2 regions of the Lysinibacillus sp. NPDC093210 genome follow, and region 2 is predicted to be linked to the other one. Evidence: predicted binding sites of a transcription regulator. Region 2 holds the regulator's gene; the other holds the start of a gene.
What was found. Region 2 encodes LexA, which represses DNA repair genes until DNA is damaged. Its sites were predicted from a motif close to CGAACATATGTTCG; they were not measured.

Region 1 (5,033 bases), on a different contig from region 2:
ACGAATACAATTTCGTAGGAGGAGCAAGAACTATGGATTTAAAGCAATACGTGACAACAGTTGAGAACTGGCCAAAAGAAGGCATTAGCTTCAAAGATATTACAACAATTATGGATAACGGTCCAGCTTACAAATATGCAACGGATCAAATCGTTGAATACGCTAAGGAAGTTGGCGCAGAGGTTATTGTAGGTCCTGAAGCTCGTGGTTTCATTATAGGTTGCCCAGTTGCCTATGCGCTTGAAATTGGCTTTGCACCAGTTCGTAAACCAGGAAAATTGCCACGTGAAGTAATTAGTGCAGATTACGGTTTAGAATATGGTAAAGATACATTAACAATGCATAAAGATGCCATCAAACCAGGTCAAAAAGTGCTTATTTGTGACGATTTACTTGCAACTGGGGGGACAGTAGAGGCAACGGTTCGCTTAATTCAGCAATTAGGTGGGGAAGTTGTTGGCTGTGCATTCCTAATTGAGCTAATCGAACTAAACGGTCGTGCAAAACTTGGCGATCTAAGCATGAAAACATTAATTCAATATTAAGAAACGAAAAAGGCTGTCCCGAATGTTGGGACAGCCTTTTTTATAAAGTGCCAGTCACCCAAACAATTCTGACAAAACTAGTCGTAGGATTTCACTACTTTTTGAATTTTTTTTAGCGTTTCATAAAAGTCTATATATTTTTCGATTCCAATATCCTCTATGATTTTTTCTTGTATGTCCATCCAAATTGGTGTTGCTTCATTTAATTTTTCATTTCCTATAGCCGTTAAAGAAATGATTTTCGTTCGGCCATCTTGTGTATCGCGAGTAACATCCACAAAGCCATTTTTCTTCAATAGATTGACATTACGGGTTATCGTTGTCTGATCAAGTAATAGAATATCACCCAATTGACTTACTGAAACTGCTTTATGATGGGCAATATTTGCTAGCATCGAGTATTGAGTAACTTTTAAATGAGTAGGTTCAAGAGCTTTATCATATAGCTGCGTAACGGCTCTAGTCTTTTTTCTAAGATTCGCACATACGCAAATTTGAGTATAGTCAATGTCTGTGTAATTTCTCTCCATAACTAGATCTCCTTTTAGGTTTTTCGTTAAACTATATTGTACCACTAAAATGGAATTATTTTCTTGACATCTAAAATAGCGAGTCATTATTATATATGTATATACATATATTTTTAGCATACCTGTTTTCTAAATTTATTTCATATAAAAACAATCGTTTTACATTTTTCTAGAAATGTAGGTGGGGTTATGAAACGTATTCATTACAGTTGGTTTATTTTAATGATAACATTTTTTTCAATTATTGTAGCAGGCATTACCTTATCTTCATCAGGTGTTTTTATTGGTCCGTTTGAACATGAATTTGGGTGGGATCGTTCGGTAATCGCAATGTCTTTTGCCATTAGTCTTTTTTTATATGGGATTTCCGGTCCGTTTATGGCGGCATTGCTCGAAGTTCTGGGATTAAAGAAAATGATGCTAGCTGCTATGGCGATATTAATTATAGGCATATCGCTTACATTGTTAATGCAGCAAGCATGGCAATTGATTATTATTTGGGGTTTTATAATTGGTCTAGGGGCTAGTCTCTTTTTAACCGTTTTAAGTCCTTTTGTAGCGAATCATTGGTTCGAAAAAAGAAGAGGGCTCGCTTTAGGGATATTAACTGCCAGCACTGCAACAGGACAATTAGTTCTTCTCCCGATATTAGCAATGATTATCGAAAATTCTTCATGGCGATGGGCAATTGCATTAATAATGGTGTTAAGCTCCATTATGTTTATCATTATTTTGTTGTTTATGAAAAATAAACCGATGGACGTTGGGCTTCTTGCATATGGACTTGAAGAAGAAAAAGCAGAAAGTGTAGTAGAAAATAAGAAAAACCCAATTATTATTGCTTTTAATGGTTTATTCACTGCAATAAAAGTGAAAGAATTTTGGCTTTTAGCAGGTAGTTTTTTTATTTGCGGGTTATCAACAAGCGGGTTAATTGGTACCCATTTTGTATCGTATTGTATTAGTTTCGGTGTACCTTTAGTAACGGCTGCTTCGTTTCTATCATTCATGGGAATATTCAACTTAGTCGGAACAACATTATCAGGCTGGTTATCTGATCGCTTCGATAATCGTTGGTTACTATTTTGGTATTATCTTTTAAGAGGTGCTTCTTTAGTTTTACTGCCATATGCATTAATGCAGGGTTCTCTTACATTGCTCATTATTTTTACTGCGTTTTATGGATTAGATTGGATTGCAACTGTACCGCCAACTGTTAGTATCTCAAGACAAATTTTTGGCACGCAAAAAAGTGGTATTATTTATGGTTGGATTTTTGCATCCCATCAGGCAGGTGCTGCAGTAGCAGCATACGGTGGAGGTCTAATTTATAAATTTTTTAACTCGTACACATGGGCGTTTTTCTTAGCTGGTGTATTATGTGTTTTAGCTAGCTTGTTTGTCATCATCGTGAAAAAGCAATCTCCGAATAAACTAGCACATTAAAACGATGCTCCTATAGTAATGAACAGAAAGGATTGAACATAATAGTATAAACGACATGAAAAGTACAAATAGTATGCTAGGAAGTATTCTAGCGTGCTATTTTTTTGTTGTAAAACCTTATAAATAAGAGAAATGTTGACTTAATTCAAACAAAAGTTTATAATGTAAACAAATATAATAAAAGGTGATGCTATGAATGAAAGAGAACAAGCGGTACTGGCTTTAATTCGTAAAAATCCGTTTATGTCTCAGCAAGAGATGGCAGATAAGATGAATCTGTCCCGTCCAGTACTTGCAAACCTAGTGTCGAGCTTAACGAAGCAAGGGAAGATTGTTGGCCGTGCTTATATTTTACCTGAGGAAAATGAAATTATTTGTATCGGCGGAGCTAATCTCGATCGGAAATTTCATGTAAGAGGGACCGTGCAATTAGGAACTTCTAATCCTGCTAGCTCCTCATTCAGTGTAGGTGGGGTTGGTCGAAATATTGCGGAAAATTTAGGTCGACTTAATCATGAGGTGACGTTACTCACGACAGCTGGAAAGGATGCGGATTGGCAAGTAATCCAAGAAGCATCAGAATCATTTATGAATTTACGCTATGTCGAGCAGTTACCAGATGCTTCAACTGGTTCCTATACTGCGATTATGGACGAGCAAGGTGAGCTTGCATTAGCTGTTGCAAACATGGAAGTTTATGATTTATTATTGCCAAGTTTATTGAAGAAATATGAGCCAATGCTAATGAATGCAGGCTGCTTTATTATGGATTTAAACTGCCCGAAAGAAACGGTAGCTTACATCCAACAAGTAGCGATTGCGCGAGCTATTCCGTTCGTCATTGTACCCGTATCCTCGCCAAAAATGAATCGATTACCAGATACATTGCAAGGGGTTACATGGTTTATTTGTAACACAGATGAAGCAGAAACAATTGTTGGTCATAAGATTGAAAACGATGCAAACTATGAAAAAGCTATTCAAAAGCTTCTTCAATTAGGGGCCGAGCATGTCATTATTACTGCTGGTAGCAAAGGTGTCTATGCTGCATCTGAAACTAATACACCAAGTCATTTTGCTGCTAAGGCCATCACTAAAATTGAAGATGTAACTGGCGCGGGTGATGCTTTTGTAAGTGCTGTCATCCATAGTTGGTTAAGAGGACAATCATTTGAGGATTGCATTGATGCAGGCTTAACAAATGCCAAAAATACACTTGCATCCCCGTACACAGTAAGACCTGAATTATCAGAAGAATTGTTAAAAAGTGAAATGGAGGAATAACACATGAAAGAATTCATCGTATTATCAGAAGAAGTAAAAGCTGGACAAGCAAAAGGACTACCAATTGTTGCATTAGAGTCAACAATCATTTCACATGGTATGCCATATCCTCAAAACGTACAAACAGCTCGTGAGGTTGAGCAAATTATTCGTGACAACGGTGCGGTACCTGCAACGATTGCGCTAATTGACGGTAAAATTAAAATCGGTTTATCTGACGAAGAGCTTGAAATGTTTGGGAATGCACAAGGTGTTGCTAAAACTTCTCGCCGTGACCTAGGCTATTTATTAGCTACGAAAAAATTAGGCGCGACAACAGTTGCTGCAACAATGATTTGTGCTGAGCTTGCTGGCATTGAAATTTTCGTTACAGGTGGTATCGGTGGGGTGCACCGCGGTGCTGAAACAACAATGGATATTTCAGCAGACTTAGAAGAATTAGCGCAAACAAATGTAGCTGTAATTTGTGCAGGTGCTAAATCTATTTTAGATATCGGTTTAACACTAGAATATCTTGAAACAAAAGGTGTACCAGTTGTAGGATATGGTACTCCGGAGCTTCCTGCATTCTACACACGCCAAAGTGGATTTGATGTAAACTTTAAGCTTGATACACCAGAAGAAGTAGCAGCAATGTTACGTGCTAAATGGGATTTAGGCTTACAAGGTGGCGCAGTTATTGCAAATCCTATTCCAGAAGCAGAAGCACTTGAGCACGAATTCATCACTAGCATTATCGAAAAAGCGTTACAAGAAGCTGAAGAAAATGGTATTCAAGGTAAAAATGTAACACCATTCTTACTTGGCAAAGTAAAAGAATTAACTGAAGGTAAGAGCCTTGATGCAAACATCGCATTAGTGAAAAACAATGCAGTAGTTGGTGCGAAAATTGCTGTTGCCTACAACAAAGCAAACTAACTAGTAAATTATAGACTCTTTGCGAAGCTGACCTGCTTTGCGAAGGGTCTTTTTATCTATAATAATGTATTTTTCACCCATTAATACGAAGTGTTCACGATATTATCTAAACTATATGACACAGTCCCTTTACAATCGACCTCTATTTTTTATACAATTAAGTTTATATCTAATCTGAAAAATTTGACGAGCAAGGTGGACATGTTATGGCGAAAGAGCAAATTTTGACTCCTGAAGACGTTTTTGATTTAGTCAAATCCTATATGAATGAGGAAAATGTCGCATTCGTGAAAAAAGCATATGAATTGGC
Region 2 (5,033 bases):
TTTGAGTTATCGATTGGGGAGCAAAGCGAAGTAAATTTAAAGGATAAATATCAGGAATTACCGCGTTATTCGGTAACCATTACGTTGGCAATTGATTTTATTTATTTGGCTGGAGGTAGAGAATCATGACAAGCAGCAAAAACTCAGCGATTCTTCTGCTAACCGCATTAGTTGCAGCACTGTTATTTGCGCTCTATTACTATTTATTAACACCTAAATTGGAAGAGGTAGAGGCGAAGGAACAAGACGTAAGTGCACTTCAACAAGAAATTGCAACAATTCAGGAGCAAATTGCTGCATTAGATACGGTACAACAATCACATGGTGTAAGTGTGCTATCTTTGCGAAAAAAAGTGCCTCAAACTCGCGCCATTGAAGGTGTTATTCGAAATATCGAGGAAATAGAAGCAGTAACAGGAACGCGGGTTGAAGCTGTAGAATTTAATAATTATGATTCACTCGTGATGGACTCTTCGATTATTGACCCAAACACGTCAGCAATTGAGGAGCAAGCGCTCAGTGACACAGCACAACAACTTACTGAAAATAGCGTGCAAGCAGATGGTGAAGAAGGGGATAAAACATTACCAACGTCTACAATTGCTAAAGAAGCATTACCAGCAGAATTGAAATTAGTGACGTTTAGTATTGATGTTGTCGCAAAAGATACGAAGGCAATGCTTGAATTTTTAAAGGAAATTGAAAAAATTGAACGTGTGATGAAAATCGACACATTAGATATTACATTAACTGGGGAAGAAGTTTTATTTGAGGAGGATGCAGATTCATCCATTAAGGCTACCATTCAGGTAACAACCTTCTATTACGAAGGGGAACAATGATGTTAAGGCGCGCATACTCCAAAGTATGGGCGCTATGTTAGTTTAGGAGGCAGTAAAAATGGAAATGGCTTATACAATACTAGTATTTGTATTTGGACTAGTTTTTGGATCGTTTTTTAATGTTGTAGGATTACGTGTGCCGATAAAGGAGTCAATTGTAAAGCCGCCTTCTCATTGTACGAGCTGTCAGAGACAATTAACGGCAATTGATTTAGTGCCAGTTTTGTCCTATGTTTTTTTAGCAGGTAAATGTCGTAGCTGTGGGCAAAAAATTTCGTGGATTTATCCGCTAATGGAGTTGCTAACAGGGGTATTATTCGCCTTTTCATATTGGCAATTAGGCTTTAGTAAAGAGTTTATCGTAGCTATACTATTGATATCATTATTAGTAATCCTCGTTGTATCGGACTTCGCATATATGCTTATTCCTGATAAAGTGCTTTTGTTTTTTTTGCCATTATTAGCTATTGGACGGGTGTTATCACCCTTAACACCGTGGTGGGATAGTATCGTAGGTGCCGTTGTTGGCTTTGGCATATTATATTGTATTGCTGTTGTATCACGTGGTGGTATGGGCGGTGGCGATATTAAATTATTCTTTTTACTTGGACTTGTACTTGGTACAATAAATACATTATTGACATTATTTGTAGCGGCAGTAATTGGTATGATTGTCGGGATAATCGTGCTCAAAGTACGGCAACAAGGTCGAAAAACGCCGATTCCTTTTGGACCATCCATTGCTTTAGCTGCAATTATCGTGTATTACTATGGGAATGTCATCATTGATTGGTATGTAGGATTATGGTAAGGGGGTATATGGATGAAACCGATTATTGGTATTACAGCATTTGCGGAGGACGATTTATCGTCAAGATTGAATGTAGCCTATAGTAAAAGTGTGATTGAGGCTGGTGGCATTCCACTTATTATTCCACTAGGGGTAGAGGAAGATGTAGCACAAATTTTATCGCTGACGGATGGCTTATTATTATCTGGTGGTCATGATGTTCATCCATTTGAATTTGGAGCGGAGCCTCTACCGAAGCTAGGACAAATACATCCAGAACGAGATAAGGTGGAGCTTGCCTTAATTCATGCGGCTTTTACAAGGAAAATGCCGATTTTCGGGATTTGCCGTGGCATGCAAATACTCAATGTTGCACTAGGTGGAACTTTATACCAAGATGTTGATAGCGAATATCATAGTAGTAGGCTGTTGAAACATACGCAACTAGCCGCTCGTGGTGTAGCTACACATTATGTGCAATTAACGCCTGATACGTTGTTAAAATCAATTATCGAGGAAGAAAAAATTGCTGTGAATTCATTTCACCATCAAGCTGTAAATGTATTAGCAGAGAAGCTAATCGTTGCAGCGAAATCGAGTGATGGCCTAGTTGAAGCGTTCGTACATGAAGACTACCCGTTTTGTTTAGCAGTGCAGTGGCATCCAGAAGAACAAGCCGTTGTAGGAGATTTAGCTGCAGAGAAGCTCTTTGCTGCCTTCACGGAGCAGAGCTTAAAATATAAAAGAGAAGCATGAGTGCTTCTCTTTTTTGTTTGCTAAGTATGAGAATGCATTAATGTACACGGCGATATAAGCCGACTACTTGTCCTAAAATTGAAACTTGATCTACAATAATCGGTTCCATTGTAGCGTTTTCTGGCTGTAAGCGGAAATGATTTTTTTCCTTGAAGAAGCGTTTAACTGTTGCTTCATCTTCTTCTGTCATTGCAACAACAATATCACCGTTATCAGCTGTTGCTCTTTGCTTGACGATGACTAAATCTCCGTCAAAAATACCCGCCTCGATCATCGATTCACCCATGATTTCTAACATAAATAGCTGATCTTCACTTGTACCGTAAATATCAGGTAATGGGAAATATTCGTCGATATTTTCGATAGCTGTTATAGGTGATCCAGCTGTTACCTTACCAACAAGTGGTACATGGATGACGCTTTGCTTTTGAATTGAATCCTCTGGCTCTAAAATTTCAATCGCACGTGGCTTAGTAGGATCTCGTCGAATAAAGCCCTTTTGCTCTAAACGAGCTAAATGTCCATGAACCGTTGAGCTGGAAGCAAGTCCAACTGCTTCCCCAATTTCACGTACAGATGGCGGATAGCCTTTTGCACGTACTTCTTCTTTGATAAACGCTAGTATATCCTCTTGTCTTTTCGAAACTTTTTTCATGATTGCTCACCTCTTTTTTTATATCATTCTTCTTACTATCTTCTTACTAGATAGTATAGCAGAATGCGAACACTTATGCAAACATAGGTTCGAAAAGTGTTTGACAAAAACGTCTGTTCGCTTTATTATAAGAACATACATTCCGAACAAACATTCTAAAAAGGGGATAAGATGAATGAATTGGTTTAAAAAAAATACACATATTTCAATTTTGTTAGGCGCATTTTTACTATTTGCAGGTTATCTTGTTATAACTGATCCTGGAGACATTACTTACACAGAAATTAATATTGAACATGGCGATAGCTTATGGTCGTTAGCTGAGCAATACCGTGGTAAAATGGGTACGGACGACTGGATAAAACTTGTGAAAGCCGAGAACGAATTACATAGCGTGAAAATAGTTGCTGGAAAATCACTCGTTATACCAGTAGTGGGTGACAATAAGATACCCACCAATTCAATTGAAATTGCGAGAAGTGAAAGATGATGAATAAACAACAAACGGCTGTAATTTACTGCCGTGTGAGCACCGAAAAAGAGACACAAAGTTCTTCATTGGAGCGTCAACAAGAAGAATTACTTCGATATGCTGAGGAACAAAACTATGATGTGAAAAATGTTTTTCTGGATAAGCATAGTGGGTATGATGTTGAGCGCGAAGGATTACTTGAAATGCTCGATTATATTAAAGAAAACGAGATACAAGCATTATTTGTGCAAGATGAAACACGTTTAGGACGTGGTAATGCACGAATGGCTGTACTTCATTTATTGCAAAAAACTGAAACAGATGTTTTTTCCATGCGTGATGCAGGGCCTGTACAATTGAATGAGATGGATACGATGTTGCTCGAAATTTTAGCTATTGTTGAGGAATATCAACGTAAAATCCATAATGCGAAAATTCGTCGTGGCATGCGCCGTGCAGTAGAAAATGGCTATCGTCCTGAAAATAACCTTTCCAATCGTGGTAATCCAAATGGTCAGGAGCGTAAGGAAGTGCCTATAGAAGAAATTGTGAAGCTGCGTAATCGGGGCTTTACCTATGAGGAAATTGCTGCGACACTAAGAGGTCTTGGCTTCGATGTTAGTAAGGCAACCGTACATAGGCGGTATCAAGAACATCAAGAAAGGTTAGCGGGCAATTAATTTTGCCCTGCTAATCTTTTTTTCATGCTTAAAAACGTTCCTGTTTGTAAAATAAACTGTCCAAGTAGGTTGTTGTAGGGCAAGATAAATTTCATATTAAAGCTGACCATTCTTCCTGTAAAATAGCGTAATAGTATTCATCCCACCAGTCGTCACCAAACGGTATACACTTTTTGAAAAAACCTTCACGTCGCATACCGATTTTTTCCATCACTCGGTAGGAAGCAATATTTTCGGGCTGGCATGTAGCGATAATTCTATGAAGCTTCATATTGGTAAACCCATAATCTAATAGGGCGTGCGCTGCTTCTGAAGCATAGCCATGACGATAATATGCAGGATTCAACACCCAACCAATTTCATAGGTATGTTCACCAAAGTAGGGATGGAAAACTAGATGACCGATGACTTGTGGCTGATCATGTAAAACAATAGCAAAATGTTGTGCTTGCTCCCCGCTATTATCTGTTATAAATTTTTGTACCTGTTCTACAGTTAAAACACCTTCTGGCATATAGTACATCACCGATTTATCGGACATATAACTATAAACAGCTTGCAAATCTTGTGCTTCAAATTTTCGAATATGTAATCGCTGTGTTGTGATGTTCACCTTATTTCCTCCAATAAAGTATAAATTTTTTCCTTGTATAATTAGTTATACACGACTAACATCTGGAAGTCATGTAAATTATGGCTAAGAAGTGTTTTTAAGGGTTGGTATAACTGCATTTTAAGGGAAACCATGCTATACTTTGCATACTGAAGTGATAAAGGTATTGAAAGGTGTGTAACAATGTTATCAAAAGAAAAAATTAATCGAATTAATGAATTAGCA

Region 1: a site for LexA is predicted at 2,668-2,681, ahead of ACIP9C_RS05975 (carbohydrate kinase). Genes of this name have one in related genera too.

The regions. Positions count from the first base shown of each region.
Region 1 covers NZ_JBIVOE010000002.1:75,049-80,081, reverse strand. Annotated here, with positions in the region: gene recJ (single-stranded-DNA-specific exonuclease RecJ) at 1-18, shown strand, start outside; gene ACIP9C_RS05990 (adenine phosphoribosyltransferase) at 33-545, shown strand; gene ACIP9C_RS05985 (MarR family winged helix-turn-helix transcriptional regulator) at 623-1,075, opposite strand; gene ACIP9C_RS05980 (MFS transporter) at 1,265-2,521, shown strand; gene ACIP9C_RS05975 (carbohydrate kinase) at 2,714-3,805, shown strand; gene ACIP9C_RS05970 (pseudouridine-5'-phosphate glycosidase) at 3,809-4,723, shown strand; gene ACIP9C_RS05965 (RelA/SpoT family protein) at 4,930-5,033, shown strand, end outside.
Region 2 covers NZ_JBIVOE010000001.1:782,073-787,105, reverse strand. Annotated here, with positions in the region: gene ACIP9C_RS03950 (PilN domain-containing protein) at 1-129, shown strand, start outside; gene ACIP9C_RS03945 (potassium transporter) at 126-842, shown strand; gene ACIP9C_RS03940 (prepilin peptidase) at 901-1,653, shown strand; gene ACIP9C_RS03935 (gamma-glutamyl-gamma-aminobutyrate hydrolase family protein) at 1,666-2,388, shown strand; gene lexA (transcriptional repressor LexA) at 2,426-3,043, opposite strand; gene yneA (cell division suppressor protein YneA) at 3,219-3,533, shown strand; gene ACIP9C_RS03920 (YneB family resolvase-like protein) at 3,530-4,195, shown strand; gene ACIP9C_RS03915 (GNAT family N-acetyltransferase) at 4,287-4,808, opposite strand; gene ACIP9C_RS03910 (DUF896 domain-containing protein) at 4,992-5,033, shown strand, end outside.